2 regions of the Streptomyces sp. S186 genome follow, and region 2 is predicted to be linked to the other one. Evidence: riboswitches for the same ligand, from Rfam matches in the RefSeq annotation. Region 2 holds a riboswitch; the other holds the start of a gene.
What was found. A riboswitch is a leader RNA that binds a small molecule or an ion and turns the genes downstream of it on or off. The one in region 2 is predicted to bind glycine.
Positions count from the first base shown of each region.

Region 1 (14,593 bases), 4.4 Mb from region 2:
TCGCCGCCGAGCGCGGCCGCGGTGTGCGGGGCGTTGCGCAGCGGGTTGTCGTCCTTGTCCCACTCCCCCGAGCCGACCTTGTCGATCTCGGCGCGGATGGCGATCATCGCGTCGCAGAAGCGGTCCAGCTCGGTGAGGTCCTCGCTCTCGGTCGGCTCGATCATCAGCGTGCCGGCCACGGGGAAGGACATCGTCGGCGCGTGGAAGCCGTAGTCGATGAGCCGCTTGGCGACGTCGTCGATGCTCACGCCGGTCGCCTTGGTCAGCGGCCGGACGTCGATGATGCACTCGTGGGCGACCAGCCCGCCGGGCCCGGTGTAGAGCACCGGGTAGTGCGGCTCCAGGCGCTTGGCGATGTAGTTGGCGCCGAGCACCGCGACCTGGGTGGCGCGCTTGAGGCCCTCGCCGCCCATCAGGCGGACGTACGTCCACGAGATCGGCAGGATGCCGGCGGAGCCCCAGGGGGCGGCGGAGACCGGCCCGACGCCGGTCTCCGGGCCCGCGGCGGGCTGCAGCGGGTGGTTGGGCAGGTAGGGCGCCAGGTGGGCGCGGACGGCGACCGGGCCGACGCCGGGGCCGCCGCCGCCGTGCGGGATGCAGAACGTCTTGTGCAGGTTCAGGTGCGAGACGTCGCCCCCGAACTTCCCGGGCTCGGCCAGGCCGACCAGGGCGTTGAGGTTGGCGCCGTCCACGTAGACCTGGCCGCCGGCGTCGTGCACCGCCGCGCAGATCTGGGTGATGTGCTCCTCGAACACGCCGTGGGTGGACGGGTAGGTGACCATCAGGACGGCCAGCTCGTCGCGGTGCTTCTCGATCTTGGCGTGCAGGTCGTCGGCGTCGACCTCGCCGTCCTCGCCGGTCTTGACGACGACGACCTTCATGCCGGCCATCACGGCGCTGGCGGCGTTGGTGCCGTGCGCCGACGACGGGATCAGGCAGACGGTGCGCTGCTCGTCCCCGTTGGCGCGGTGGTAGGCGCGGACGGCGAGCAGACCGGCCAGTTCGCCCTGGGAGCCGGCGTTGGGCTGGAGGGACACCTTGTCGTAGCCGGTGATCGCGGCGAGCCGCTCCTCCAGCTCCCCGATGAGCGTGAGGTAGCCCTGCGCCTGGTCGGCCGGGGCGAAGGGGTGCAGCTGGCCGAACTCGGGCCAGGTGACCGGCTCCATCTCGGTGGTGGCGTTCAGCTTCATCGTGCAGGAGCCGAGCGGGATCATGCCGCGGTCCAGCGCGTAGTCCTTGTCGGCGAGGGTGCGCAGGTAGCGCAGCATCGCGGTCTCGGAACGGTGCCGGTGGAAGACCGGGTGGGCAAGGTAGTCGTCGGCGCGCAGCAGCGGCTGCGGAAGGGTGTCGGCGACGGCCGCGTCCAGCGCCTCGATGTCGCCCTGGACTCCGAAGGCACCCCAGACGCCGGCCAGCTGGGCCCGTCCGGTGGTCTCGTCGCAGGCGATGCCGACGAGGTCGGCGTCGACCTGGCGGAGGTTGATGCCGGCCTCGCGGGCAGCGGCGACGACCTCGGCGGCCCGGCCCGGCACCCGGGCGGTGAGGGTGTCGAAGTAGGCGTCGTGGACGATCTCGACGCCGCCGGCCTTCAGGCCCCCGGCGAGGATCGCGGCGTAGCGGTGGGTGCGCCGGGCGATGGTGCGCAGCCCCTCGGGGCCGTGGTAGACGGCGTACATGCCGGCCATCACGGCGAGCAGCACCTGCGCGGTGCAGATGTTGCTGGTGGCCTTCTCGCGGCGGATGTGCTGTTCGCGGGTCTGCAGCGCGAGGCGGTACGCCTTGTTGCCGTCGGCGTCGACGGAGACACCGACCAGGCGGCCGGGCAGGCTGCGGGCGTACTGCTCGCGGACGGCCATGTAGCCGGCGTGCGGGCCGCCGAAGCCCATCGGGACGCCGAAGCGCTGGCTGGTGCCGACCGCGATGTCGGCGCCGAGCTCGCCGGGCGAGGTGAGCAGGGTCAGCGCCAGCAGGTCGGCGGCGATCGTGACGATCGCGCCCAGCTCGTGGGCCCGCTCGATGAGGGCCCGCGGGTCGCGCACGGCTCCGGAGGCGCCCGGGTACTGGAGCAGCACACCGAAGACGCCGCGCTCGGCGACCTCGTCCGGGATGCCGTCGGCGAGGTCGGCGACCACGACCTCCACACCGGTCGGTTCGGCGCGGGTCTCAAGGACGGCGATGGTCTGCGGCAGGCAGTCGGCGTCGACCAGGAAGACGCCCTGCTTGACCTTGCCGACCCGGCGGGAGAGCGCCATGGCCTCGGCGGCGGCGGTGCCCTCGTCCAGGAGGGAAGCGCCGGAGGTGGGCAGTCCGGTCAGGTCGGCGACGACGGTCTGGAAGTTCAGCAGCGCCTCCAGGCGGCCCTGCGAGATCTCCGGCTGGTAGGGCGTGTAGGCCGTGTACCAGGACGGGTTCTCCATGACGTTGCGCAGGATCACCGGCGGTGTGAAGGTGCCGTAGTAGCCGAGCCCGATCATGGACGACAGGACCTGGTTGCGGTCGGCGAGTGCGCGCAGCTCCGCCAGGACCTCGGCCTCGGTGCGGCCCTGCGGCAGGCCCAGCGCCTCGGCGCTCTTGATCACGTCGGGGACGGCGGTGGCGGTGAGCTCGTCCAGTGATCCGAAGCCGACCTGCGCGAGCATCTTGGCCTGGGCCTCGGCGTCGGGACCGATGTGCCGGTCCTCGAACGGGATGCCGCGCTCCAGCTCGGTCAGCGAGATGCGGTGGGTGGTCATCTGCGGGGGCCTCCTGGTCAGTGCGACCTACGAGGGGCACCACGGCGCTGGTGCCCGGACGGCCTCCCCCTCTGTCATCTCAACCTGAGAGCTTCACCGGCCCGCGACCGCGGTCCGGCTTTCACCGTCGGTGAGGAGGGGTCCCGGCATGGTGCCTGTCCGTGGCCCGCCCTGCTTTCCAGAGTGACCTCGTCCATGCGGTACGTGTGCCTGAGAGATTCCGGGGAGGATTTGCTCCTTCGGCGCCCTGGTCGCGAACGACAAAGGACTCTCCCGCATGGGGTCGACGGCCATTCGCCAGCCTACCAGCGCCCCGCCGAAACGATCCTTCGAGTGGCCGGGGCAGGAAATGTGCCGTTTCGTAGTTGTCACAAGGCAGTTGCGACCAATTGGAGGGACCGTGCAAGCCGATATCGATCCCCGGAGCCTCATCGGCCGCAAAGCGTTCGACCGGAACGGCGCGAAAATAGGGACCGTCGACGAGGTCTACCTCGACGACGCGACGGGCGAACCGGAGTGGGCGGCCGTCCGCACCGGCCTCTTCAGCAGGGATGCGTTCGTCCCCCTGGAGCCGAGCAAGATGGTCGGCGACAGCCTGCACATCCCCTATGACCGCAAGCTGATCAAGGATGCCCCGGATTTCGGCGTCGGCCGGCACCTCTCCCCCGAGCAGGAGCTCCAGCTCTACCACCACTACCGCCTGGATATCTCCGCACCGGCCGCGGAATCCGCCGCGCCGTCCGCCGACACGGACTTCGGGCGGATCGCCGGCGCGGACGACTGATCCGGCCCGCCCAGCAGCGACAGCGGCTCGCCCGGCCGCAGCGCCGGATCGTCGACGACGAAGGTCCGCACCCGCCCCGGTGCGGACCACGGCGTCTCGAACCGTACGGTCACCCGCCCCACGCCACTGCCCTGCACCCATCCGGCGCCGAACTCCTCGTGGACCACGTCCAGCCCCGGATACCAGCGCCGGGGCAGCTCGACGGCGGCCTCGGTCTCCCCCGCCTCCTCCTCCGGCTCCGCCACCCCACCCGCCTCCTCCGTCTCCCGCTCCGTGGCGATCTGGGCGAAGAGGTCCTCCTGTGTGAAGTCGGCCAGCCCGCTCACCCCCACGCCCAGGAGGCGGACCCCGCCCGTGGTGTCCACGGTCTCCAGCAGCCGCACGGCGGCCTCCCTGATGACGGCCGGATCGTCGGTGGGCCCGCGCAACGTCTCGGACCTGGTCAGCGTGGAGAAGTCGTAGTTGCGCACCTTGATCACCACCGTGCGCCCGGACCGCCCGGCCGCCCGCAGCCGCTGGACACAGCGGTCGGCCAGCCGCAGCACCTCGATCCGCACCCGCGTCCGGTCGGTGAGATCGACCTCGAAGGTGTCCTCCACCGACACCGACTTCGCGTCCCGCTCTGCCACCACCGGCCGCTCGTCCTGGCCCAGCGCCATCGCGTACAGTCCGGTGCCGTGCGCCCTGCCCAGCAGCCGCACCAGCTCTGCCTCGCCGGCTTCCGCGGTCTCCGCGACGGTGTGGATCCCGGCCCGGCGCAGCGCCTCGGCCGTCGCCGGCCCGACCCCGGGCAGCGTCCGCACCGGCATCGGTCCCAGCAGCTCCCGCTCGGTACCCGGCTCGATCACCACCAGACCGTCCGGTTTCGCCGCCTCGGACGCGATCTTGGCGAGCATCTTGGCGCCGGCCAGCCCCACCGACCCCGTCAGCCCGGTGACCGCCCTGATGTCCCGCCGCAGCTGCTCCCCCACGGCCCGCGCCGCGGCCGTCTCCGCCGGCACCCCGCCCGCCTCCAGATCGACGAAGGCCTCGTCCAGACTCAGTGGCTCCACGAGCGGTGAGAGCGCCCGCAGCAGCTCCATGACCGCATCACTCACTTGGCGGTACAGCGTGAACCGGGGACTGAGATAAGCGGCGTTGGGGCACAGCCGGCGCGCCTGCGCCGTCGGCATCGCCGAACGCACCCCGAAGACCCGCGCTTCGTACGACGCGGTGGCGACCACACCGCGCGGCCCGATCCCGCCGACGACCACGGGCTTTCCCCGCAGGCTCGGCTTGGCCGCCTGCTCGGCGGCCGCGTAGAACGCATCCATGTCCAGATGCAGGATCGTCGGCGCACGTCTCACACCACTGATGCTGCCGCACACCACTGACAATCGGCCCGATCCCGGGCCGGGAACCGCCCGACGACCGTCAGCCGGCCCGGTTGCGCCGCCGCGCCAGCTCGTCGTGCGGGTTCTTCCCGATCAGCGTCTCGCCGGTGTCCACCCGCTCCCCGTGGAGCTGTGACAGCGAGCCCTCCACGTCCCGCCACACCACGCCCACGGCGATGCCGAAGACCCCCTGGCCCCCCTGGAGCAGATCCACGACCTGGTCGGGCGAAGTGCACTCGTAGACGGTCGCGCCGTCGCTCATCAGCGTCATCCGGGTCAGATCGGCCAGGCCCCGCGCCCGCAGGTGCTGGACGGCGGTGCGGATGTTCTGCAGCGACACCCCGGTGTCCAGCAGCCGCTTGACGATCTTCAGGACGACGACGTCCCGGAAGCTGTAGAGCCGCTGGGTGCCGGACCCGTAGGCCGGCCGGATGCTGGGCTCCACGAGCCCGGTGCGTGCCCAGTAGTCCAGCTGTCGGTAGGTGATGCCCGCCGCCGCACAGGCGGTCGGTCCGCGGTAGCCGATGCTCTCCGGCTCGCGCTCCCCCGACATCGCAGCGGCCTGTACCGGGCTGCGGTTGGCCGCCGCGCCCCTGTGGAGCGGCAATGCCCCTTCCGCCGCCGTACCGTCGCCGGTGATTGCCACGCCGCCCTCCGTCCTCCACGTCCCGGACGGGACCTGCCATATCGACGGTATGCAGTCACCCGGGGTGCGTCAACGATCGCCGCGCTCGCCACGCCGAGTGATAATCACCCTACGAGTGGTTTCTCGTGACTTGTCGCGGGGAAGGGGTCACAGGTTGGCCGGAAACAGGTGGGTGGCCTGGCCGATCACTGGTTGGTGCCGAAGTCCTCCGGCGAGATCTGGTCGAGGAACTCGCGGAACTTCTCCACCTCGTCCTCCTGCTCGTCCGGAATGGCGATCCCCGCGTCGTCCAGCACACCGTCGGTACCGAAAATCGGGGTCCCGGTGCGCAGCGCCAGCGCTATCGCGTCGGACGGCCGGGCACTGACCTCGACGCCGCTGGCGAAGACCAGCTCGGCGTAGAAGACCCCTTCGCGCAGATCCGTGATCCTGACCTGCGTCAGCTCCTGCCCCACGGCCTCCAGCACGTCCTTGAAGAGGTCATGCGTCAGCGGCCTGGCGGGGACCATGCCCTGCTGGGCGAACGCGATGGCGGTGGCCTCGCCCGGCCCGATCCAAATGGGCAGGTAGCGGTCGCCTCCCACCTCCCGCAGCAGCACGATCGGTTGGCTGGAAGGCATCTCCACCCGGACACCCACGACGTCGAGCTCGTTCACACAGCAACCCTAGGCCGTGCTCGGTCGGTTTGGGTAGTCGGGCACTCGTTTGGTCACGGCACCCGGACCCGCAGGGCGCTCTGCAGCAGGGCGGCGTGCAGCCGCACCGACAGCGTGGCCAGCTCCCTGGCGGTGGCCTCGGCATGGGCCCGGGTCTGTGGGTTCCGGTGCCGCCGAAGGGGTGCAACGACCTGTTCGACCAGCCCCGCCTCGCGCTCCGCGGCCGCCTTCACGGCCCGCAGGTGCCGCGGCTCCAGTCCGAAACCGCCGAGGTCCGCCACGAGTTTGGCGACGGCCACCGCTTCGATGTCGTATCCCCCGTCCTCATGGGGGACGATGAGTCCGTACGACTCCCATTCGGCGAGCGCCGCCTCGTCGACCTCGGCGGCCGCCAGCAGCTCCGCCCGGCCGATCCGGGAGGCCGTCGGGCGCTCCCCGTCCACCTCGGACACGCCCTCGACGAAGTCCCCCGAGGGTGCCGCCGGAGCCGGCAACGAGACCTGCTCACCACGCTCCAGGGCGTCGAGGTGGTCCCTGATGACCTTCAGGGGGAGGTAGTGGTCCCGCTGCATCCGCAGCACGCTCGCCAGCCGTTCGACGTCCTCGGCGGTGAACTTGCGGTAGCCGGAAGGCGTGCGCTGCGGCTCGATCAGCCCCTCGGCCTCCAGGAACCGGATCTTGGAGACGGTGACCTCGGGGAACTCCTCGCGCAGCACCCCGAGCACCGTGCCGATGCTCATCGGTTTGCGGTCCGAGGAGGTGGTGCCGGACGAGCCGGCACCACCTGTCGGTGTATGGCGCATATGCCTTCCCTGGCGGTCAGATGCCGACGCCTCGCTGGCTGGCGTAGAAGACCATCCGGTACTTGCCGATCTGTACCTCGTCGCCATTGGAGAGGACGACGGAGTCGATCGGCTCGCGGTTGACGTAGGTGCCGTTCAGGCTGCCGACGTCGGTGACCGTGAAGCGGCCGTCCGCACCGCGGCGGAACTCCACGTGGCTGCGGGAGACCGTCACGTCGTCGAGGAAGATGTCGCCCTGCGGGTGCCGGCCCGCCGTCGTCAGCTCGCCGTCCAGGAGGAAGCGGCTGCCGGCGTTCGGGCCCCGGCGGACGACCAGCAGGGCCGAGCCCAGCGGAAGGGCGTCGACGGCCGCCTGGGCCTCCGGGGAGAGAGCCGGCGACAGGTTCTGCCCGGTGGTCTCCGCGTCGTACGCCTCGATCCCCGAGATGGAGATCGTCGAGGTCGTCTCGGAGGCCCGCTCGGGCTGGGCGCCCGCGCGCAGCGGCGCGCCGCAGTTGGAGCAGAACCGGCTCGCCTCGGCGTTCCGGTGCCCGCACCTCGTACAAACCGGCAAGGTCGACCCTCCACCCGTGTGTGCGGCTGATGGTTCCTGGGAACCTATGCGGCCGGCACCGGAGGGGTCAACAGAACCCGCGCCATGCCCCCCGGACGGACCGCCGACCTCATCACGGAACAGCGGACGGTCACCGGCCGCGGCGTCCTCCTCCGGCCGGCGCGGCGCACGGTGCCGTGCGGAGCCGCCGTCGCCTTCCTTGCGCGCGCTCTTGCCGAACAGCTTTCCAAACAACTTCACGGGCGATTCCCCTTGTACGACACAGACCCGCCCGTGGGGCAGGACGAACCCTCGATGCACACACCGGCCGATCCGGACATCCTGTGAACGTCCGTGGCCTTCAGACAGTTTCCACCACACACCACACGCACGGTGCGTCGACCCCCCGCTACCTCATGCCCTCGCCGGGCCATCACCATACGTAGACGCCTCACTGGGATGACGACCGAGCGTAGTCAGGCCGCTTCGCCTGTCGCAAGGCATCCACGATGATCTTCTCTTCACGGGCCACAGACACCTTGGCCTGCTCCTTTTCCAGTGTCTGGACCACTCCGCCAGGGATGTTGAGCGCCGGCTCCAGGTCCTCCGGCTTCCCGATGACCTTGAAGCGGTACGGCTGCGTGACGCGCTTGCCGTCGATCCGCACCCCGCCCCGGAGATCCGAGAGGGAGGTGTTCGCGACCACGCGCACGTCGTTCACCTGGATCGCCTCGGCTCCGGCCGCCCGCAGTTCCTGGATGGTGTCCAGCAGTTTGTCCGCCTCCACGGAGTGGTGGGGGTCGTCGATGGTCAGGTTGATGCCGGGGCCTTGCGCCGCGACGGTACCGGCCAGCACGCCCAGCTGCTGTTCCTTCTCCACGGTCTGCTTCCGGGCCTCCTCGGCTTGGTCCGAGCTGTTCTCCAACTCGGCCTTCTGTCCCTCCAGGCGCCGCTGCTCAACCGTCAACCGCTGGGAGCGGTTGTCCAGTTCGTCCAGAATGCGCACCAAGTCCTCTTGGCGCGCACCCCGCAGCGCACTGCTGTCACTTGTGGAACGTACCTGAATCGCGAGGCCGAGGCCGAGAATGAACAGGAGCAACGCGACGATCAGTTGAGCCCGCGTCAGCCGCGGCGGCCACAGACTGGCCCGCAGCCGCTGCCGACCGGTCATCGGAGCCGGCGCCGCCGACTCCTCGTCCGCCGTCACGCCCGAACCCTCACCAACCGCCGATTCGGTCCGCTTCTGTCCCGCTTCCTGCTCCTTGCGTTCCGCCTCCGGGCCTCCGGCGCGCTGCTCCGCCTGTGCGGGTCGGCGAGGCGTCTCCGGCGGCATCGGCCGCCGCCCCGCGGGGTGATCCGCGCCGGCTTCCCGCGCCGGACCGGATTCCGGCCGCTCGTCCGGGGTGCGCTCCGGCTCCGGGGTCCCGTCCGCTGCCATCGGCCTCACGCCCGGAAGACGTGCCGGCGGATCGCGGCAGCGTTGGAGAAGATGCGGATACCGAGCACCACCACGACACCGGTGGAGAGTTGGGCGCCGACGCCCAGCTTGTCGCCGAGGAAGACGATCAGGGCGGCGACCACGACGTTCGACAGGAAGGAGACGACGAAGACCTTGTCGTCGAAGATGCCGTCCAGCATCGCCCGCAGACCACCGAACACGGCGTCCAGCGCGGCGACGACAGCGATCGGCAAGTAGGGCTCGACCACCGTCGGCACCACGGGTCGGACGACGATTCCGACCACGACTCCCACGATGAGGCCCAGTACGGCGATCACGATGTGCCCTTCCCTGTGTCGGCGCCGTCCGCCTTCGCGGCACCGGCCTTCGGCTTTGCGGTACGTACGGTCAAACTGGGCGCGGGGGGCAGCGTGACCTCGCTCTCCACGGAAATCCTGGCGCGTACGCCGTAGTTCTCCTGCAGCACGTGCAGATACTGGCCGTCGGCGCTGTCCTGGAACTCGGTGCTCAACCGCTGCCCGTCCCCCACCGCCAGCACCGTATAAGGCGGCACCAGTGGCTTGTTGTCGACCAGTATGGCGTCTCCCGCCGCCCTGATCGCCGAGAGGGACGTAAGCCGCTGCCCATTGACGGAGATGGCCTCCGCACCGGACTGCCACAGGCCGTTGACCACGCGCTGCAGGTCACGGTCGCGCACCCGCCCGGTGTCCGAGAAGTCGCTGCTCTCGCGCGGCCCCCCGGTGCCGGCCGCCGCCCCCTTGGCGTCGTCCACGACGAGCTTCACGCCCGGCCCGGTCACCTGGGTCGAACCGGCCAGCAGCGCCAGCAGGTCGGCCTTGCCGTCACCGTGCTGCTTCAGTGCCTCGCGCTGTATCCGGTCCACCGCGTCCCGGGCCGCGTCCACCCGCTGCTGCTGGGTGTCGGCCTCGGCGGTGCCCTTCTGGATGCGGTGGATCAGCTCCTCGCGCTCCTTGGCAAGTGTGGGCGCCGACACCCGCGCCTGCGCCGCCCCCACGGTCACCACCAGCGCCGCCAGCACCAGACCCGCCGCCAGACCCAACTTCGCCCGGAGCGTGCGCGGCAGACCACCGACGCCGGCCGCGGACTTCCGCGCGGCGGCCTCCGCGTACCCGTCGTCGAGGCTGTGGTCCATCACGTTGGTCAGCAGCGACATCGAAGCATCCGGGCGCGCGGCCGAGGGGTGGGGGTTGCTCCGAACGGGGCGCTGCTGCGACATGCCGCACATCGTCCCATGTCGGCGACGCGGCCTCCCAATGGCCCCACCGGCGCGCCCATCGGGCGGCGCGCCGGCGGGGCCGCCGGTCAGCGGCCGGCGCTGTCCACCACGGCCGCCCACTCGTCCAGCAGCTGCTGGGCAGAGGCGTCGTCCGGGCCCTCCGCCCACAGATGCGTGACCGCCTCGGCCGGATCGGGCAGCACCAGCACCCATCGCCCGTCGGCCTCCACGATCCGCACGCCGTCGGTGGTGTCCACATCGCGGTCGCCGGCGGCCTCCACGACGTGCCGCATCACCAGGCCCTTGACCGCCCACGGCGTCGCCAGGTCCCGCCGCTGGACGTGCGCCCGCGGGATCCGCGCGTCGATCTGGCTGAGCGTGAGCTGCGTACGGGCCACCAGGCCGATCAGCCGGACGAACGCGGCCGCGCCGTCGAAGACGCTGCTGAACTCCGGGATGATGAAGCCGCCCAGGCCGTCGCCGCCGAACACCGTGCCGTCCGACCGCCCCACCCGGGTCAGATCGTCCGGAGACGTGGTCGTCCACTCGACCTGCGTGCCGTGGTACGCCGCCACCTGCTCGGCGATCCGGGTCGTGGTCACCGGCAGCGCCACCCGGCCGCTGCGCCGCTCGGCCGCGACGAGGTCCAGCATCACCAGCAGCGCCCGGTCGTCCTCGATGATCCGGCCACGCTCGTCCACCAAGGAGAGCCGCTCGCCGACGGGGTCGAACCGCACGCCGAACGCGGCCCGGGCCGACGCCACCATCTCGCCGAGCCGGACCAGGCCGGCGCGCCGGGCGTCGGCGGTCTCGGTCGGCCGGGCCTCGTCCAGACCGGGGTTGATGGTCAGCGAGTCGACGCCGAGCCGGCCCAGGAGGCTGGGCAGCACCAGACCGGCGCTCCCGTTCGACGCATCCACGACGACCTTGAGACCGGAGTCGCTGATGCCGGTGGTGTCCACGGCCCGCAGCATCGCTCCCGTATAGGAGTCGAAGACACTGGACGGGAAGTGGAGATCGCCGATCTCGCCGGGGAAGGCCCGCCGGTACTCCTGCCGGGCATAGACGCGGTCGAGCTTGCGCTGACCGGCCTGCGAGAGGTCCGCGCCACGCTCGTCGAAGAACATGATGTCGACGGAGTCCGGCACCCCTGGCGTGGTCCGGACCATGATCCCGCCGGCGCTGCCCCGGGCGGTCTGCTGCCGGGCGACGGGCAGCGGTACGTTCTCCAGGTCGCGGACGTCGATGGCACTCGCCTGGAGCGCGGAGATCACCGCCCGCTTCAGGGCCCGAGCACCGCGCGAGTGGTCGCGCGCCGTGGTGACCGTGGCCCCCTTCTTCAGCGTGGTGGCATACGCACCGGCGAGCCGCACCGCGAGTTCCGGAGTGATCTCGACGTTGAGGATTCCCGACACCCCACGCGCCCCGAACAGGTGCGCCTGGCCACGCGACTCCCAGATGACGGAGGTGTTGACGAACGCACCGGCCTCGATCGTCTTGAAGGGATAGACCCGCACATTGCCCTGGACGATCGACTCCTCACCGATCAGGCACTCGTCGCCGATGACCGCGCCGTCCTCGATCCGCGCCGCCCGCATGATGTCGGTGTTCTTGCCGATCACACAGCCGCGCAGATTGCTCTGCTGCCCGATATAGACGTTGTCGTGCACCACCGCCCGGTGCAGGAACGCACCGCTCTTCACCACGACGTTGGAGCCGACGACGGTGTGCTCCCGGATCTCCACATCCGCCTCGACCTTGGCGTAGTCGCCGATGTACAACGGCCCGCGCAGCACCGCGTCCGGGTGCACCTCGGCGCCTTCGGCGACCCATACACCCGGCGAGATCTCGAAGCCGTCGATATCGACGTCGACCTTGCCCTCCAGCACGTCGGCCTGGGCCTTCACATAGCTTTCGTGTGTGCCGACGTCCTCCCAGTAACCCTCGGCGACATAGCCGTAGATGGGCTTGCCGTCCTTCATCAACTGCGGAAAGACGTCCCCGGACCAGTCCACCGGAACATCGGCCGCGACGTAGTCGAAGACCTCCGGCTCCATCACGTAGATACCGGTGTTCACAGTATCCGAGAAGACCTGCCCCCAGGTGGGCTTCTCCAGGAAACGCTCGACCCGGCCGCCCTCGTCGACGATGGTGATGCCGAATTCCAACGGATTGGGCACCCTCGTCAGGCATACGGTGACGAGGGCGCCCTTTTCCTTGTGGAAGCGGATGAGATCGGTGAGGTCGAAGTCGGTGAGAGCGTCACCGGAGATGACCAGGAAGGCATCGTCTCTGAGGGCCTCTTCGGCGTTCTTCACGCTCCCGGCGGTGCCGAGTGGCTTTTCCTCATTGGCGTAGGTGAGCTCCATTCCCAACTCTTCGCCGTCACCGAAATAGTTCCGGACGAGCGAGGCCAGGAATTGCACGGTCACGACGGTCTCGCTGAGACCATGCCTTTTCAACAGCCGCAGTACATGCTCCATGATCGGCCGGTTGGCCACCGGGAGCAGCGGCTTGGGCATGCTGGACGTCATGGGGCGAAGGCGTGTTCCTTCGCCACCGGCCATCACAACGGCCTTCATGTCGGAAGCGTCCTCCTCGAAGAGACGACGGTCTTGCCGACTTCACTTGTCCAGAGCGCCCGCTTTTCTCCCCCGCACGGGCGCTGGGCCTTGGCACGATCTGCCGATTCGGCGAGCTCAGTCGGCCGTGGTGTCCGCCCTGATGATCCGGCGGACCTGTACCACGTAGAGGATCCCTGCCCACCAGTACAGCGCCGTACCCCACCCGGCGAACGCCCATCCGAAAATGGCAGCGAGTGTGTGAAGCCAGTCAGGTCCGTCACTGAGCAGCAGCAACGGGAAGGCATACATCAAGTTGAACGTAGCCGCTTTGCCGAGGAAGTTCACCTGGGGAGGCCCGTATCCGTGGCGTCCGAGGATGCCGACCGCGATCAGCAACATCAGCTCGCGGGCGAGCAGCGCCGCGGTGAGCCAGACCGGGAGGATCTCACGCCAGGTCAGGCCGACGAGGGTGGAGAGGATGTACAGGCGGTCAGCGGCCGGGTCGAGGATCCGGCCCAGGCTGCTGATCTGGTTCCAGCGCCGGGCCAGCTTGCCGTCGAGGTAATCGCTGACCCCGCTCAGCGCGAGAACGAGCAGCGCCCAGCCATCGGCGTACGGGCCGCCGAATTTCGGCCAGAGGATCAGCCACAGGAACAGCGGCACGCCGACCAGGCGCGCCATGCTCAGAATATTCGGGATGGTGAGGACGCGATCTGTCTGGATCCGCGTCTCCTGGACCTCCACGCGGAAGCCTCCTGTGGGAAAAATATGCCGATGATGTCTCCGACTTTACCTGGCCCGCCGGCACAGCCGCGCCACGGGTCCCCGCATCGCAACGCAAGAAGGCCCCGCCAGGAACCGAGGTTCCCGACGGGGCTTTCTTTTACGATGAGTTCGGCGGCGTCCTACTCTCCCACAGGGTCCCCCCTGCAGTACCATCGGCGCTGAAAGGCTTAGCTTCCGGGTTCGGAATGTAACCGGGCGTTTCCCTAACGCTATAACCACCGAAACACTATGAAACTTAGAACAACCGTTGGTCTGTTCGTGGCTTCAGAACCAACACAGTGGACGCGAGCAACTGAGGACAAGCCCTCGGCCTATTAGTACCAGTCAACTCCAACCGTTACCGGTCTTCCATATCTGGCCTATCAACCCAGTCATCTACTGGGAGCCTTACCCCATCAAGTGGGAGGGAGCCCTCATCTCGAAGCAGGCTTCCCGCTTAGATGCTTTCAGCGGTTATCCTTTCCGAACGTAGCCAACCAGCCATGCCCTTGGCAGAACAACTGGCACACCAGAGGTCCGTCCGTCCCGGTCCTCTCGTACTAGGGACAGCCCTTCTCAAGACTCCTACGCGCACAGCGGATAGGGACCGAACTGTCTCACGACGTTCTAAACCCAGCTCGCGTACCGCTTTAATGGGCGAACAGCCCAACCCTTGGGACCGACTCCAGCCCCAGGATGCGACGAGCCGACATCGAGGTGCCAAACCATCCCGTCGATATGGACTCTTGGGGAAGATCAGCCTGTTATCCCCGGGGTACCTTTTATCCGTTGAGCGACGGCGCTTCCACAAGCCACCGCCGGATCACTAGTCCCTACTTTCGTACCTGCTCGACCCGTCAGTCTCACAGTCAAGCTCCCTTGTGCACTTACACTCAACACCTGATTACCAACCAGGCTGAGGGAACCTTTGGGCGCCTCCGTTACCCTTTAGGAGGCAACCGCCCCAGTTAAACTACCCACCAGACACTGTCCCTGATCCGGATCACGGACCCAGGTTAGACATCCAGCACGACCAGAGTGG
Region 1 is NZ_CP193932.1:7,040,218-7,054,810, reverse strand. Features, by position in the region: gene gcvP (aminomethyl-transferring glycine dehydrogenase) at 1-2,732, opposite strand, end outside; glycine riboswitch at 2,921-3,018, opposite strand; gene ACRAS8_RS30380 (PRC-barrel domain-containing protein) at 3,121-3,516, shown strand; gene ACRAS8_RS30375 (DNA polymerase IV) at 3,426-4,862, opposite strand; gene ACRAS8_RS30370 (MerR family transcriptional regulator) at 4,930-5,535, opposite strand; gene ACRAS8_RS30365 (bifunctional nuclease family protein) at 5,721-6,191, opposite strand; gene ftsR (transcriptional regulator FtsR) at 6,245-6,994, opposite strand; gene ACRAS8_RS30355 (FHA domain-containing protein) at 7,011-7,859, opposite strand; gene ACRAS8_RS30350 (DUF881 domain-containing protein) at 7,978-8,964, opposite strand; gene ACRAS8_RS30345 (small basic family protein) at 8,970-9,302, opposite strand; gene ACRAS8_RS30340 (DUF881 domain-containing protein) at 9,299-10,231, opposite strand; gene ACRAS8_RS30335 (sugar phosphate nucleotidyltransferase) at 10,309-12,804, opposite strand; gene ACRAS8_RS30330 (CDP-alcohol phosphatidyltransferase family protein) at 12,922-13,530, opposite strand; rRNA gene rrf (5S ribosomal RNA) at 13,679-13,795, opposite strand; rRNA gene ACRAS8_RS30320 (23S ribosomal RNA) at 13,867-14,593, opposite strand, start outside.
Region 1: another riboswitch for glycine. It lies ahead of gcvP (aminomethyl-transferring glycine dehydrogenase); the one in region 2 lies ahead of gcvT (glycine cleavage system aminomethyltransferase GcvT).

Region 2 (14,593 bases):
TGGTTTAGCACCGGGCCGGTGACCGCTCCCTGGCCGGCGCATGACCGCTCGGTGCCGGGGCGCGCCCGGTCATGGCCGCGGCCCCGCCTCGCCCCGCTCAGGGCGCGATCGGCAGCTCCCGCTTGTGGGCGGTGAGGCGGTGGCGCCGGACGATCGCCGCGAAGGCGGTCTCCTCGACCGGCCGGCCCTCCAGGAAGTCGTCGATCTGGTCGTAGGTGACGCCGAGGGCGTCCTCGTCGGGCTTGCCCGGGTCCAGGGTCTCCAGGTCGGCCGTGGGGACCTTCTCGACCAGCTCGGCCGGGGCGCCCAGCGCCCGGGCGAGGGCGCGCACCCGGCGCTTGGTCAGGCCGGTCAGCGGGACCACGTCGGCCGCCCCGTCGCCGAACTTGGTGAAGAAGCCGGAGACCGCCTCGGCGGCGTGGTCGGTTCCCACGACCAGGCCGTTCTCGGCGCCGGCAACCGCGTACTGGGCGATCATGCGCTGCCGGGCCTTGATGTTGCCGTGCACGAAGTCCTGGTGGTGGGCGTCGCGGAAGACGACGCCGGCGTCGACGGCGGCGGCCAGGGCGGCGTCGCTGGCCGGGCGGACGTCGACGGTCAGCAGGCGGTCGGCGCGCAGGAACTCCACCGCGCGCTGCGCGTCCTTCTCGTCCGCCTGCTCGCCGTAGGGCAGCCGCATCGCGAAGAAGGTCGCGTCATGACCCTCGGCGCGGGCCCGCTCCACGGCGAGCTGGCAGAGCCGGCCCGCGGTGGTGGAGTCGACGCCGCCGCTGATGCCGAGCACCAGGGCGCGCAGCCCCGTCGACGTCAGCTGCGCTGTGAGGAAGGACACCCGGCGCTCGATCTCCCGCTCGGCGTCGAACTCCGCGGGCACCTGGAGTTCGCGGGCTATCTCCTGCTGCACGGCCTGGGCCGACGGGTCCGTCACGGGTGCTCCTTACGCGATTGCGTCACGCACTGTGCGCCCGCCGCGGGATCGTGTCACGCGGAGTGTCGGCCAGGCGTGTCCGGTTACTGCCGGAGAAGTTTATGCCGGGTGCGCCCACTTCTTGAGCTCGGCCTTGCTGCCGAAGGCCATGACGTCCTTGTCCAGCGGCGAGTCGGTGTACTGGTGGATGCGCCACTTCGCCTTGATCCGCGGCTCGCCGGCGGTGACGTAGTCGGCGATCCACAGCCCGTCCGCGGCGTACGAGGTGGTGTCGCGGTGCAGCCAGAAGTCGCGGTTGCAGTAGAGCAGCACCCGGTGGGTGGGGCGCAGCTTCTTGACCTCCCGGAGGAACTCGTCCTTCTGCGCGTTGCTGGCCTGGGTGCCGGAGCCGGTGGTCTCCCAGTCGGCGGCCAGCAGGTCGCCCTGGAGCGACGCGCACTGCTCGACGAAGTAGCGGGCCTGGGCGGCGATGTTGCCCGGCCACAGGAAGTGGTAGAAGCCGACCACGGCGCCCGCTTCCCGGGCCCGTGCCGCCTGGGCCGACTGGTGCGGGTTGGTGTAGGTGTGGCCCTCGGTGGCCTTGATGAAGACGAAGTCCAGCCCCTTGGCGGAATACCCGGTGTTGTACGCACTGACATCGACACCGTGCAGCATGAGCGGCCTCCTGCCCGTCGGACCTGCGGAATACGAAGCGCCATCTGCTCGAAGCGGCTGCCGCCCCCTCTAGCAGTTCAGCATGTTCACGACCGGAGACGCCAGATCGCCGCGCCGAAGTTCCCAGCAGCACAGGGGAGTTGGTGACGCATGGCGCGGGTGGGGCGGGTGGTGCGGATGGGGCGGGGGTTTGCGGCGGACGGTCGCGGCGCCCGGATGCGCCCGGCCGTCCCGGGCCCGCGTGCGCCCACGCCACTTCAGGCCCGCGTGCGCCCCGGCCGCTTCAGGCCCGCGTGCGCCATGGGCGTTGGAGGACGCGGGCTGGGTGGCGTTGCCGTGATGGCGGCGTGGCCGGCGGGCCGGCGGCCGGGGGCAGGCGACGCGGGCGTCCGGGGCGGTGCTCCCGTGGCCGGGCCGGGCGCGACGCGACGCGGCCGGGTGGGCCCGGTGGCCCAACTACCCTGTCCCTAGCGGCCCTTGGGCTCCCCCTGGGCCGATTCCACCGTGCGGTGGAGGTCGGCCGCGGCGTCCACCGCGCCGGCCGCGGAGACCGTGACGCAGGCCAGCAGGGCGGCGGCTATCAGCCGGTGGCCGACCGGCGCGGCGCGGCCGCGGGGGCGGTCCGCCGGGCGGTCGGGGGTCAGCAGGGCGGCGACCCGGCGGGGCACCGGGCCGGCCGTCGCGGCGAGCGCCGTGCCCGGGCGGGGCGCGGCCGCGGGGTGCGTGCGCGCGGCCAGCGCGGCGCGGCCGATGGCCCGGGCGGTGACCTGGCGGTCGCCCACCCGGGAGGCGGCGGACTCGTCGGCCCAGCGCTCCAGCGCGTACGCCAGCGGGGAGCGCAGGCCGCGGAGCAGCGGATGGCAGCCCGCGGCCAGCGCGGCGGTCAGCAGGAAGAGGTGGTGGCGGCCCGCGAGGTGGGCGCGCTCGTGGGCGAACAGCGCCTCGCGTTCGGCCGGCGGCAGCGCCCGCAGCATCCCGGCGGTGACCACCACCCGGCCCGGCCGGCCCGGGAGGGCGTAGGCGTCCGGCGCTGCGTCCGGCAGTACGCACAGGTCGCCGGCCCGGCCGTGGGCGTCGGCGGTGCGCCGGGCGGTGCGCAGCTCGGCGCGGTGGCGCAGGGCGCGGCGGGCGACCGCGCACGCGCAGAGGGCCAGCAGTGCGCCGGCGACCGGGGCGGCGGGGACCGTCACCGCCGCGCCGGCGCCCGGCAGCGCCCGCACCAGATGGCCGAAGGCCGCGACCGGCGGCAGCCGCAGCGCCCCGGCGACCGTGAGCAGGCACAGCGCCGCGGCCGTGCAGGCGGCCAGTACGGCGGCGCAGCCGGCCAGCAGCCAGGCCGCGGCGCGCGGCGGCAGCGACTCGGCCAGTCGCCGCGCGGTGGGCACGGCCAGCAGCGGCACCAGCAGCGGGATCCAGACCGCGAAGATCATGGCGTCGTCCCGGACCCGGGGCCGGGCTCGGAGCCGGGGCGCCGGCCGGGCGCGTCCGTCTCGTCCAGCAGCGAGCGGAGCAGCCGCTCGTCCTCGGTGGTCAGCTCGGAGACGAAGCGGGCGAGCGCGGTGGTGCGGTCGTCCTGCTTGTCCAGCTCGCTGCGCATCCGCCGGGCGGTCAGGCCGGCGGAGTCGTGTATCGGTGAGTACGCGAAGCCGCGGCCGGCCCGGGTGCGGGAGACCGCGCCCTTGTCGTACAGCCGGCTGAGGATGGTGGTGACGGTCGTGCGGGCGAGCTCGCCGCCCAGCTCGCCCTGGACCTCGGCGGGCGTCAGCGGTCCGTCGGCCGCCCACAGCGCCGCCAGCACGCTCGCCTCCAGCTCGCCGGCGGGGCGGCGGGCCGCGGGGGATGTCTCCGACATGGAACGCCCTCCACCCTTTCGTCGTCTACAGTTCCGTAGACCGTCTACGTGGCTGTAGACGGTCGGGCCGGCCGCCCGGCAGGCCCGAAACCCATTATGGGAGGGGCCACTGACATGGCCGTAGCGGCCACCGCACTGTCCGCCACCGCCGTCACACAGGCGGTCAACGTCCTCGACGCCGGCTCACTGCTCGCCGCCTTCGGCGCGCTCGGCGTCGCCGTCGTCCTCTTCGCCGAGACCGGCCTCCTCGTCGGCTTCTTCCTGCCCGGCGACTCCCTGCTGTTCACCGCCGGACTGCTGTGCGCGCCCGGCGTCGGCGGCGCCGTCCACCTCGCGCTGCCGCAGGTCCTCACCGCCGCGGCCGCCGGCACCCTCGCCGGCTCGCAGACCGGCTACTGGATCGGCCGCCGCGGCGGTCGCGCCCTGCTCGCCGGCGGCCGCTCCCGCAAGCTCCGTGAGGGCGCCGCCCGCGCCGAGGAGTACCTGGCCCGCTACGGCCACGCCAAGGCGATCGTGCTGGCCCGCTTCGTGCCGATCGTCCGTACCGTGCTCAACCCGCTCGCCGGCGCCCTCAACGTGCCGGCCCGCACCTTCACCGTGTGGCAGGCCGCCGGCGGCCTGGGCTGGACGCTCGGCCTCACCCTCGCCGGATACGCCCTGGGCTCCTCGGTGCCCAACGTCGACCGGTATCTGCTGCCGGCCGTCGCCCTGGTCGTCCTGGTCTCGCTGGTCCCGATCGCGCTGGAGGTGCTCCGCTCGCGCGCCGGGCGCCCGGCCGGCGGGCCGGACGCGGCGCCCGGCGATGCGCCGGATCATGCCTCCGCGCCACCGGCACCCTGACCGACCCGGCACACTTAGGGAGCACGACGGGCGGCCGGCGCACCACACGGGCCGCCCGGCACCCGGCCCACGCACCATGCACCGCCAAGGAGTAAGCCCAGTGACCGACCTCGCCTTCGGCGGAGCCTCGATCGACGGCGGCCTGTACACCTCAGTGACCGGCTTCGCCCAGGACATGCCGCACTTCCTCAACGTCCTGGTCTCCTACTGGACCGACCTCGGGCTGGGGGTCTTCGCGCTGCTGATGCTGGTCGCCTGGTGGCGCGCCCGGCAGCGGCTCGGCGGCAGCTCCCGCCGCCGGCTGGCGCGCGGCGAGGGCCGGCACGCGCCGCCGGTGGCGATGGCGATGGCGCTCGCCGTCCCGGTCGTCGTCGTGCTGGCCTACGTGGCCAACGACGTGGTCAAGGCGTTCTTCCACGAGCAGCGGCCCTGCCAGACCCTGCCCGTGGTCACCGTCGAGCCGTGCCCCGGGCTCGGCGACTGGTCCTTCCCCAGCAACCACTCGGCCATCGCCGCCTCCGCCGCGATCGCGCTGCTCCTCCTGGACCGTCGGCTCGGCGCCCTCGCCGTCCCGGCCGCGCTCCTGATGGGCGCCTCCCGGGTCTGGGTCGGCGCCCACTACCCGCACGACGTCGCCGTCGGCCTGATCGTCGGCACCCTGGTCGCCGCGGTCCTCATGCCGCTCGCCCGGCGTGCCGCGCCGCTCGTCGAACGCGTCCGGGAGACCCCGCTGCGCCCCCTGGTCGCCACCCGGTGACGCCGCCGGAGCGGGCCCCCGGCCCACCGTGCGACGGCGCGCGCCCGGCCCCCGGCCGCGGCCCGCGCCTCGGCGCGCCCCCCGGCCGTCTCCTCATCCTCGCGGCCCTCTCCGCCGCCCTGTTCACCGCCGCGGCCGTCACCACGGCCCTGCGGCACGGCGCCCCGCTCGCCCCCGAACGGGCCGCCCTTGACTGGTCCACCGCCCACCACGGCGAACCGCTGCGCACCCTGGCCGGCGCCCTGACCGCCACCGGCACCGGCGCCGTCCCCTACCTGATGGCGCTCCTCGCCGGCCTGCTGGCCGGCCGCGGCACCCGTGGCCGGCTCCGCGCGGCGGTCTGCGCGCTGCTCGTCCTCGCCGCCGGCCAGGCCGTCCGCCGCGGCCTGATGGAACTGCTCGCCCGGCCCCGCCCGCCGCTCGCCGACTGGGCCGCGCACGCCTCCGGCCACTCCTTCCCCTCCGGCCACGCCACCACCGCCGCACTGGCCGCCGGCATCCTGGCCTGGGGCGTGCTGCGCCGCGCCCGCCCCGGCACCGGCCGGCTCCGGTGCGCCCTGCTCGCCCTCTGGGCCCTCGGCGTCGGCCTGACCCGCGTCTACCTGAGCGTCCACTGGGCCGGCGACGTCCTGGCCGGCTGGCTGCTGGCCGCCACCCTGCTGCCGCTCGCGCTGCTCCTCGACCCCCTGGCCGTCCCGCGCCAGCCGGCCCCCACGGGACCTCCCCCCAGGGCTTGACCACGATTGGCTGACGAACGCCCCAGGTCTTCACCAAGGCCCGCATGGACCCCCACCGGGCCGAGCACCACTGTCCTGTGCACCGGTGAGCGCGCCCGAACGCCGCCGGCGCCGCGCCCGTATCCGCACCAGCGCAGCACCAGGGGGACCGCAATGACCCAGCAGACGAGCGCCCCGCCCACCCGCCGCCCGGCCGGCGCCCGCGGCCGCTGCCCCGCCGCCGCGTCCGCCGATCCCACCCCGTGCGACGGCCCGCCCGATGCCGCCACGCTCATCGACCGCCACGGCCGCGAGGTGGCCGGCTGCGTCCACCACTGCGCCCGCCGCCTCCCTGGCCTCGACGGCGCCCGCGTCCACCCCTTCGTCCCCGCCCCCCAGGCCCTGGACATCTACTTCCGCGCCTGCGAACTCCCCCCGTTCGCCTGGGAGATCGGCCGCTGACGGCTCCGTCCCACACAAACGCCCCGACCGCCGACGAGCCACAACTCGCCGACGCCCGGGGCGGGGAGCGGAGGAGTCCGGGGGGACTCAGCACTCGATGATGTTCACCGCGAGGCCGCCCCGTGCCGTCTCCTTGTACTTGACGCTCATGTCGGCGCCGGTCTCCTTCATGGTCTTGATGACCTTGTCGAGGGAGACGTGGTGGCGGCCGTCGCCGCGCAGGGACATCCGGGCGGCGGTGACGGCCTTCACCGCGGCCATGCCGTTGCGCTCGATGCACGGGATCTGGACCAGGCCGCCGACCGGGTCGCAGGTCAGGCCGAGGTTGTGCTCCATGCCGATCTCGGCGGCGTTCTCGACCTGCTCGGGGGTGCCGCCGAGGACCTCGGCGAGACCGCCGGCGGCCATCGAGCAGGCGGAGCCGACCTCGCCCTGGCAGCCGACCTCGGCGCCCGAGATGGAGGCGTTCTCCTTGAAGAGCATGCCGATGGCGCCGGCCGCGAGGAGGAAGCGCACCACACCGTCCTCGTCGGCACCGGGGACGAAGTTGACGTAGTAGTGCAGCACCGCGGGGATGATGCCGGCCGCGCCGTTGGTGGGGGCGGTCACCACCCGGCCGCCGTCGGCGTTCTCCTCGTTGACGGCCATGGCGTAGAGGGTGACCCACTCCATGGCGCGGGCCGCCGCGTCGCCCTCGGAGCGCAGCGCGCGGGCGGCGTTGGCCGCGCGGCGGCGGACCTTCAGGCCGCCGGGGAGGATGCCCTCGCGGGACATGCCGCGGGTGACGCAGCCCTGCATGACCTGCCAGATCTCCAGCAGGCCGGCCCGGATCTCCTCCTCGGTGCGCCAGGCCTTCTCGTTCTCCAGCATGAGGGAGGAGATCGACAGGCCGGTCTGCTGGGAGAGCCGCAGGAGTTCGTCGCCGGTGCGGAAGGGGTGCTTCAGGACGGTGTCGTCGAGCTTGATGCGGTCCTGGCCGACCGCGTCCTCGTCGACGACGAAGCCGCCGCCCACCGAGTAGTAGGTCTTCTCCAGCAGGGGCGCGCCCGCCGCGTCGTAGGCGAAGAGGGTCATGCCGTTGGCGTGGTACGGCAGCGACCGGCGGCGGTGCAGGATCAGCTGGGTCGACTCGTCGAAGTCGATCTCGTGGGCGGCGCCTATCTCGGCGCCGAGGAGGCGGAGGCGGCCGCTGGTGCGGATGCGCGCCACCTCGTCGTCGGCGGTCTCGACGTCGACGGTGCGCGGGGAGTGGCCCTCCAGGCCCAGCAGCACCGCCTTGGGGGTGCCGTGGCCGTGGCCGGTGGCGCCCAGCGAGCCGAAGAGTTCGGCGCGGACCGAGACCGTCTGGGCGAGCAGACCGTCCTTCTTGAGCCGGCCGGCGAACATCCGGGCGGCCCGCATGGGGCCGACGGTGTGGGAGCTGGACGGCCCGATGCCGATGGAGAAGAGGTCGAAGACGGAGATGGCCACGGGGGCTGACTCCCTTGTCTGCTCGTGGTGGACGGTGGAGCACATCGGGGCAGGAATGGGGTGTTTTCCGGCCCGGCTGTCGAGCGTAACCCGCTCGCGGGGGAATGCCGCCGGACGGGAGGCGGCGGGCAGGGGAAGCCACCGGGGACGGCGGGAGAACGATGGCGGGAGAACAGGGGGACGGGGCGAGGCCGGACGGTGGCGGCGGCGGTGGGCGGGGAAGGGCGTCCGGGCAGGCGGAAGCGGCCCCGGGGCGGTGGTCCGGCCCGGGGCCCGGTGGGGCGGCGGGCCGGAGAGCCGGTCCGCCGCCCGCGGCTACCGGGGGCCGTGGCGCCCCGGCGGCCGGCCCGTCACAGCGACGGGTACAGCGGGTACTTCTCCGCCAGCGCCGTGACCCGGGCCTTGAGCGCCTCGCGCTCGTAGGTGGGCTTGAGCGCCTCGGCGATGATGTCGGCGACCTCGCGGAAGTCCTCGGCCTGGAAGCCGCGGGTGGCCAGCGCGGGCGTGCCGATCCGCAGGCCGGAGGTGACCATCGGGGGCCGCGGGTCGTTCGGGATCGCGTTGCGGTTGACGGTGATGCCGACCTCGTGGAGGCGGTCCTCGGCCTGCTGGCCGTCGAGAGCCGAGTCGCGCAGGTCGACGAGGACGAGGTGGACGTCGGTGCCGCCGGAGAGCACCGAGACGCCGTGCTCCCGGACGTCGTCCTGGACCAGGCGCTCGGCCAGGATCCTGGCGCCCTCCAGGGTGCGCCGCTGGCGCTCCTTGAACTCCTCCGACGCGGCGACCTTGAAGGACACCGCCTTGGCGGCGATCACATGCTCCAGCGGGCCGCCCTGCTGGCCGGGGAAGACCGCGGAGTTGATCTTCTTGGCCAGCTCGGCGGTGGACAGGATCACACCGCCGCGGGGGCCGCCCAGCGTCTTGTGCGTGGTCGTCGTCACGACGTGGGCGTACGGCACGGGGGAGGGGTGCAGACCCGCGGCCACCAGGCCGGCGAAGTGCGCCATGTCGACCATCAGGTACGCGCCGACCTCGTCCGCGATCCGGCGGAAGGCGGCGAAGTCGAGCTGGCGCGGGTAGGCGGACCAGCCGGCGACGATCAGCTTGGGGCGGTGCTCCTTGGCGAGGCGCTCGACCTCGTCCATGTCGACCAGGTTGGTCTTCTCGTCGACGTGGTAGGGCACCACGTTGTAGAGCTTGCCGCTGAAGTTGATCTTCATGCCGTGGGTCAGGTGCCCGCCGTGGGCGAGGTTCAGGCCCAGGATGGTGTCGCCCGGCTTGATCAGCGCGAACATCGCGGCGGCGTTGGCCTGCGCGCCGGAGTGCGGCTGGACGTTGGCGGCCTCGGCGCCGAAGAGCGCCTTGATCCGGTCGATGGCGATCTGCTCGACGACGTCGACGTGCTCGCAGCCGCCGTAGTAGCGGCGGCCCGGGTAGCCCTCGGCGTACTTGTTGGTGAGGACCGAGCCCTGGGCCTCCATGACGGCGACCGGGGCGAAGTTCTCCGACGCGATCATTTCGAGGGTGGACTGCTGGCGGTGCAGCTCGGCGTCGACGGCGGCGGCGACGTCGGGGTCGAGCTCGTGGAGGGAGCTGTTGAGAAGCGACATGAGACTTCCGAGACTTCCTGGAGAGGGGGAGCGGGCGGGGCGCCGCGGCCCCGCCCGTGCGGTGGCGGGAGCCGGCGCGGGGGCGTCAGCCGGCGGCGAAGGCGGTGTACTCGTCGGCCGTGAGCAGGTCCTCCGGCTCACCGCTGACCTTCACCTTGAACAGCCAACCGCCCTCGAACGGGGCGGAGTTCACCAGCGAGGGGTCGTTGACGACTTCCTCGTTGACCGCGGTGATCTCGCCGTCCACGGGCGAGTAGAGGTCGCTGACGGACTTGGTCGACTCCAGCTCACCGCAGGACGCGCCCGCGGTGACGGTGGCCCCGACCTCGGGGAGCTGCACGAAGACGACGTCGCCGAGCGCGTTCGCCGCGTGCTCGGTGATGCCGACCGTCGAGACGCCGCCCTCGGCGTCCGACAGCCACTCGTGCTCCTTGCTGTAGCGCAGCTGCTGGGGGTTGTCCATGGCTCGATTCTCCTGTACGCGGGGGTGTGATCGTGAATGGGGGGCGCCTCCCGGACGGCGTCCGCGAGGGTTGTCTCGCCCTGTGAGACACGCGGCGCCGGACGCGACGGCGCGGGCCCGTGGCGGGCGCCGCGGACGGCCCGGCGCCGGCCGCTACTTCTGCCGCTTGTAGAAGGGCAGTGCGACGACCTCGTACGGCTCGTGGGTGCCGCGGATGTCCACCCGGACGCCCTCGGTGCCCGGTGCGGCGTGCGCCGCGTCGACGTAGGCCATGGCGATCGGCCGGCCGAGGGTGGGGGAGGGCGCCCCCGAGGTGACCTCGCCGATCGCCGTGCCGTCGGCGTCGACGACCGGGTAGCCGGCGCGCGGGACCCGGCGGCCCTCGGCGAGCAGGCCCACCAGCTTGCGCGGCGGGTTCTGCTCGGCGCGCCGGGCGGCCGCCTCCAGCGCCGCGCGGCCGACGAAGTCGCCCTCCTTCTCGAACTTCACGACCCGGCCCAGGCCCGCGTCGAAGGGCGTGAGCGCGGTGGTCAGTTCGTGCCCGTACAGCGGCATCCCCGCCTCCAGGCGCAAGGTGTCGCGGCAGGACAGTCCGCACGGGACCAGTCCGACGTCCTTGCCCGCCTCGGTCAGCGCCTCCCACACGGCGGCCGCGTCGGCCGGCCGGACGAACAGCTCGAAGCCGTCCTCTCCGGTGTAGCCGGTCCGGGCGATCAGCGCCTCGACGCCGGCGACCGTGCCGGGCAGTCCGGCGTAGTACTTCAGCCCGTCCAGATCGGCGTCGGTGATCTTCTTGAGGATGCCGGGGGACTCCGGGCCCTGGACCGCGATCAGCGCGTAGGCGTCCCGGTCGTCGCGGACCGCGGCGTCGAAGCCCGCCTGCCGGCCGGCCAGCGCGTCCAGCACCACCTGGGCGTTGGCGGCGTTGGCGACGACCATGAACTCCCGCTCTGCCAGCCGGTAGACGATCAGGTCGTCGAGGATGCCGCCGTCGGCGGCGCAGATCATGGTGTAGCGGGCCCGGCCGACCTTCAGGGCCCCGATGTTGCCGACCAGCGCGTGGTCGAGCAGCGCGCCGGCCTGCGGGCCGGTGACGGTGATCTCGCCCATGTGGGAGAGGTCGAACAGGCCGGCGCGGGTGCGCACCGCGACATGCTCCTCGCGTTCGCTGCTGTAGCGCAGCGGCATGTCCCAGCCGGCGAAGTCGGTCATGGTCGCGCCGAGTGCGCGGTGGGTGGCGTCCAGCGCGGTGAGGCGGGGGGCTTGTGTCATCGTTCCGGGCTCCCAGGCATGGGTGACAAGACGGTCTCCCCATCTGTCATCGGAACCTGAGAGGTTCACCGGGAGCCCACGAACGAGCCCGGTTTGCACCTTGGGTGGAGCCGTCCCCCTTCACCGGGCGGGGGCTCGCTTTTCAGATCTGCCTCGCCCGCGCGGTATAGGGGCCTGAGAGATTCAAGGGAGGACTTGCTCCTTCGGCGCCCCGCCGTGGCGGCCGGGGACTCTCCCGCGCGGGTTCAAGCGGCCGGTATGGAGTTGGCTGGCTGCGCACGAGTGACCAGTGGTGTGCCCGTGGCGGCCACATCATTACACGGGATCGCCGGATACAGGAGCCCCGGCCGCCGCTCCGCGACCGGCCGCCCCGCCGCGACCCGCGGCCGCTTCCCCGGATCCGGTGGCGGTCCCGGCCGTCACCTGCTGCTCATCACTTGCTGCTCATTACCCTTTCTTGACACTCTGCGGGAAGGCGGGGTCCCGAACCCGGCCGATCCGAGGGGGAGGGGCGATCACGTGCACGGCGAAGCGGCGTACGCGACGACGGCGGGGGTGGCGGGGGTGGCACCGCCGGGGCCCGTATCGGAGGGGGCACCGGCCGCGCCCCCGCGGCCCGCGGTCCGGCCCGCCCGGCTCCGGATCACCGACCTCCGGTTCCGGGACGGCACCCGCACCTCCCGCACCGATCCCCGCACCGTCCTCCGTTTCCCCTCCGGCGACCTCGTCGTGGTCTCCGGGCTGCCGGGCAGCGGCAAGAGCACCCTGATGCGGCGGGTGCTGCCGGAGCGCGACGGCCACGGCGCCCCGGTGCACCGCCTCGACTCCCAGGACACCCGCGAGCGTTGGGAGCGCGGCCGGCTGCGCCGCCTCCCGTACGCGCTCTACCGCCCGCTGGTCCGGGCCGCGCACTACGGTGCGCTGCGCCGGGCGCTCCGCTCCGGCGGGAGCGTGGTGGTGCACGACTGCGGGACGCTGGCGTGGGTGCGCCGCTGGCTCTCCCGGGCGGCCCGGCGCGACGGCCGGGCGGTGCACCTGGTCCTCCTCGACGTGCCGCCGCAGACGGCGCTGACCGGCCAACGGGCCCGCGGCCGCGGGGTGTCGGGATACGCCTTCGCCCGGCACCGCCGGGCGGTGCGCCGGCTTCTCGCCCGGGCCGAGCGGTCCCGCCTCCCCGCGGGCTTCGCCTCCGCGGTGCTGCTGGACCGGCCCGCCGCCGGGGCGCTGCAGCGCGTCACCTTCGGGTGAGACTGCCGGCTTCGGCGCCCGGCGGTCCGCCCGTTAGGGTCTGATCCACCGGCGGTCCATGGGCCCGCCGCCAGGTTCAGGGGCCGGGCAGCGCGGCCAGTAATGGGTGGGTGAGATGAACTATCCGGACAATTACCCGCAGCACGGCGGAGCGGTGCCGGGGCAGGTGCCGGACGCGGGGATACCGCAGCCGGCCTGGCCGGCCAACGAGCTGGAGCAGGTGCTGGCCGCGTCGGTCGGGCACCCCGGGGCCGGCGGCCGGATCGTCGAGGTACTGGGCCGCAGCCTGGTGTGGGTGCCGCTGCCCGAGGGCGGCGGCCCGGACAGCGCCGGCCCCGGGGCGGGTGGCCTGGACCTGCCCACCGTCGAGATCGGCGGCGCCGCCTACGTCCCCGTCTTCAGCTCCGAGCAGGAGTTCCTGAAGGTCGTCGGCACCCACCTGTCGTACACCGTCGCGCCCGCCGTGGAGTTCGCCCGCGGGCTGCCGCCGATGCTGGGCATCGCGGTCAATCCGGACGGCACCGTCGGCGTCCCGCTGCCGCCGCCCGCGGTGGCCGAACTGTGCCGCGCGGGACGGACCGAACTGGACGGCCCGCAGGCCGCCGGCGCCCGGGTGCGGCTCTTCGAACCGGACTGGCAGGACGAGCCGGTGGACTTCCTGGCCGCCGCCGGCCTGGAGTTCTCCGGCGCCGGCTCGGTGCTCGCCGCCCGGCGCGCGCTGGCCAGCGTCGAGGGCGACACGCCGGCGCTCTTCGTGGGCGTGCAGTTGGACACCGTTCCGGAGCGGCTGTACGACGGCAGCGCCCGCGACGAGGTGCTCGCGGCGCTGGGCCGGGCCCTGGGCCGGGTGCCGGTGCCCTGGCCCGTCCAGCTCGTGCTGCTCGACGTCGCCCAGGGCGACCCGGTCGCCGACTGGATGCTGGAGCGCGTGCGGCCCTTTTACACCCGGCCCTGACCCATCGGACACGCCCTAAGCTGGGAGCGACGGGCGGGCGCAGGCCCTGCCGGGAGAAGGGACGGACCACGTGAGCGCGGGTGCGCATCAGGGAGCGGCGGCGGCCGAGCACGTCGAGCAGATGCTGCGGCAGGTCACGCCCGGGCGCTATGACGCCTACGAGGCGCTGCTCGGGGCCCTCGCACACGGGCAGGTCTGGATGCTCCTGTGGCACGGCCGGGCCGGCCAGCCCGACGCCCAGTACGGCAACATGGAGGTCGACGGGCTGGGCTACGCCCCCTGCGTGACCTCCGCCGCCGAACTCGCCGCCTCCGGCTGGACCCGCGACCACGAACTCGTCAGCGGCCCCGAGATCGCCGCCTCCCTCTTCCCCGACCGCTGGGGCCTGTGGCTGAATCCGCACGCTCCCGGCGGCGGCGTCGGCATCCCCTGGCTCGACCTGCGCCGGATCGCCGCCGGCCTGGACCGGCTGCCCGCCGGGCCGCTGCGGATCTCCGAACCGGTCATCGACATCCCGCAGTTCTACGCCCTGCTCGCCCAGAACGCCCACCGCACGCCCCCGGTGCGGTCGTTGCGCCGGGCCTGGGTCCAACCCGCCCTCGGCGCCCCGTATCTGGCGATCGGGCTGGACCTCTACGACACCGGGCAGCCCTCGGTGGACGCCGCGCGGCTGATGATCCAGCAGTCGATGGGCGCCGTACCGGACGGCCTGCCGGTCTCCACCGTCGCCATGAACGACGAGTACGACCCGGTCGGGATGTGGATGCGGGCCTGCGCCCGCCCGTTCTTCGACCGCGACGGCTACGCCCAGCCGCCCGTTCCGGGCCCCACCTACGGTTACGGCCAGCCGCGCCCCTACTGATCCGTAGTACGGATCGGATCGCCACGTCTCCCCGCGTATCCCCGCTTGTCGTCACGTAGCCCCACGTAGCGGCACGACTTCCTCGATCCCCGCAGCCGGCCGCGGAGCCTCGGCGCGCCGTCCGTCTCGCGGTGAATTCCCCTTGTACGCCCGGGAGTTGAGGGCCTACCCGCCCGCCCCGCGCACCGCTCAGTCCGCACCGCTGTTCGTATAACGGAAGGCTGCGGGCCACATCACAGTTACGCATCCATTCCACGCCAGGGCTGGTGAGTGATCGCGGCTCGGATGAAGACTCCCGGCATCGAGGACCTCGGTCCTTTGTACGAGCATCATCCGCCACCGGAATCCTGCGCATCCTTGAGCCGTCCGCAGGGCCGGACTCCCGCGAGAAGCGGAGGAGAGGGCGGCAGCGGAACACCAGTGAGGTAGCGACAGGCCGCCGCCGCGGCCGGGCACAGGGCCGGGCTCCATCGGCCGGGAGGGGTTCTGAGGCACCGTGACCGC
Region 2 is NZ_CP193932.1:2,681,759-2,696,351, reverse strand. Features, by position in the region: gene nadE (ammonia-dependent NAD(+) synthetase) at 98-928, opposite strand; gene ACRAS8_RS11070 (glycoside hydrolase family 25 protein) at 1,028-1,582, opposite strand; gene ACRAS8_RS11065 (M56 family metallopeptidase) at 2,050-3,012, opposite strand; gene ACRAS8_RS11060 (BlaI/MecI/CopY family transcriptional regulator) at 3,009-3,434, opposite strand; gene ACRAS8_RS11055 (DedA family protein) at 3,549-4,274, shown strand; gene ACRAS8_RS11050 (phosphatase PAP2 family protein) at 4,375-5,031, shown strand; gene ACRAS8_RS11045 (phosphatase PAP2 family protein) at 5,028-5,768, shown strand; gene ACRAS8_RS11040 (hypothetical protein) at 5,922-6,209, shown strand; gene ACRAS8_RS11035 (L-serine ammonia-lyase) at 6,297-7,679, opposite strand; gene glyA (serine hydroxymethyltransferase) at 8,030-9,289, opposite strand; gene gcvH (glycine cleavage system protein GcvH) at 9,375-9,752, opposite strand; gene gcvT (glycine cleavage system aminomethyltransferase GcvT) at 9,906-11,024, opposite strand; glycine riboswitch at 11,058-11,176, opposite strand; glycine riboswitch at 11,177-11,272, opposite strand; gene ACRAS8_RS11015 (AAA family ATPase) at 11,544-12,272, shown strand; gene ACRAS8_RS11010 (enhanced serine sensitivity protein SseB) at 12,388-13,227, shown strand; gene ACRAS8_RS11005 (enhanced serine sensitivity protein SseB C-terminal domain-containing protein) at 13,298-14,089, shown strand; gene ACRAS8_RS11000 (ABC transporter permease) at 14,586-14,593, shown strand, end outside.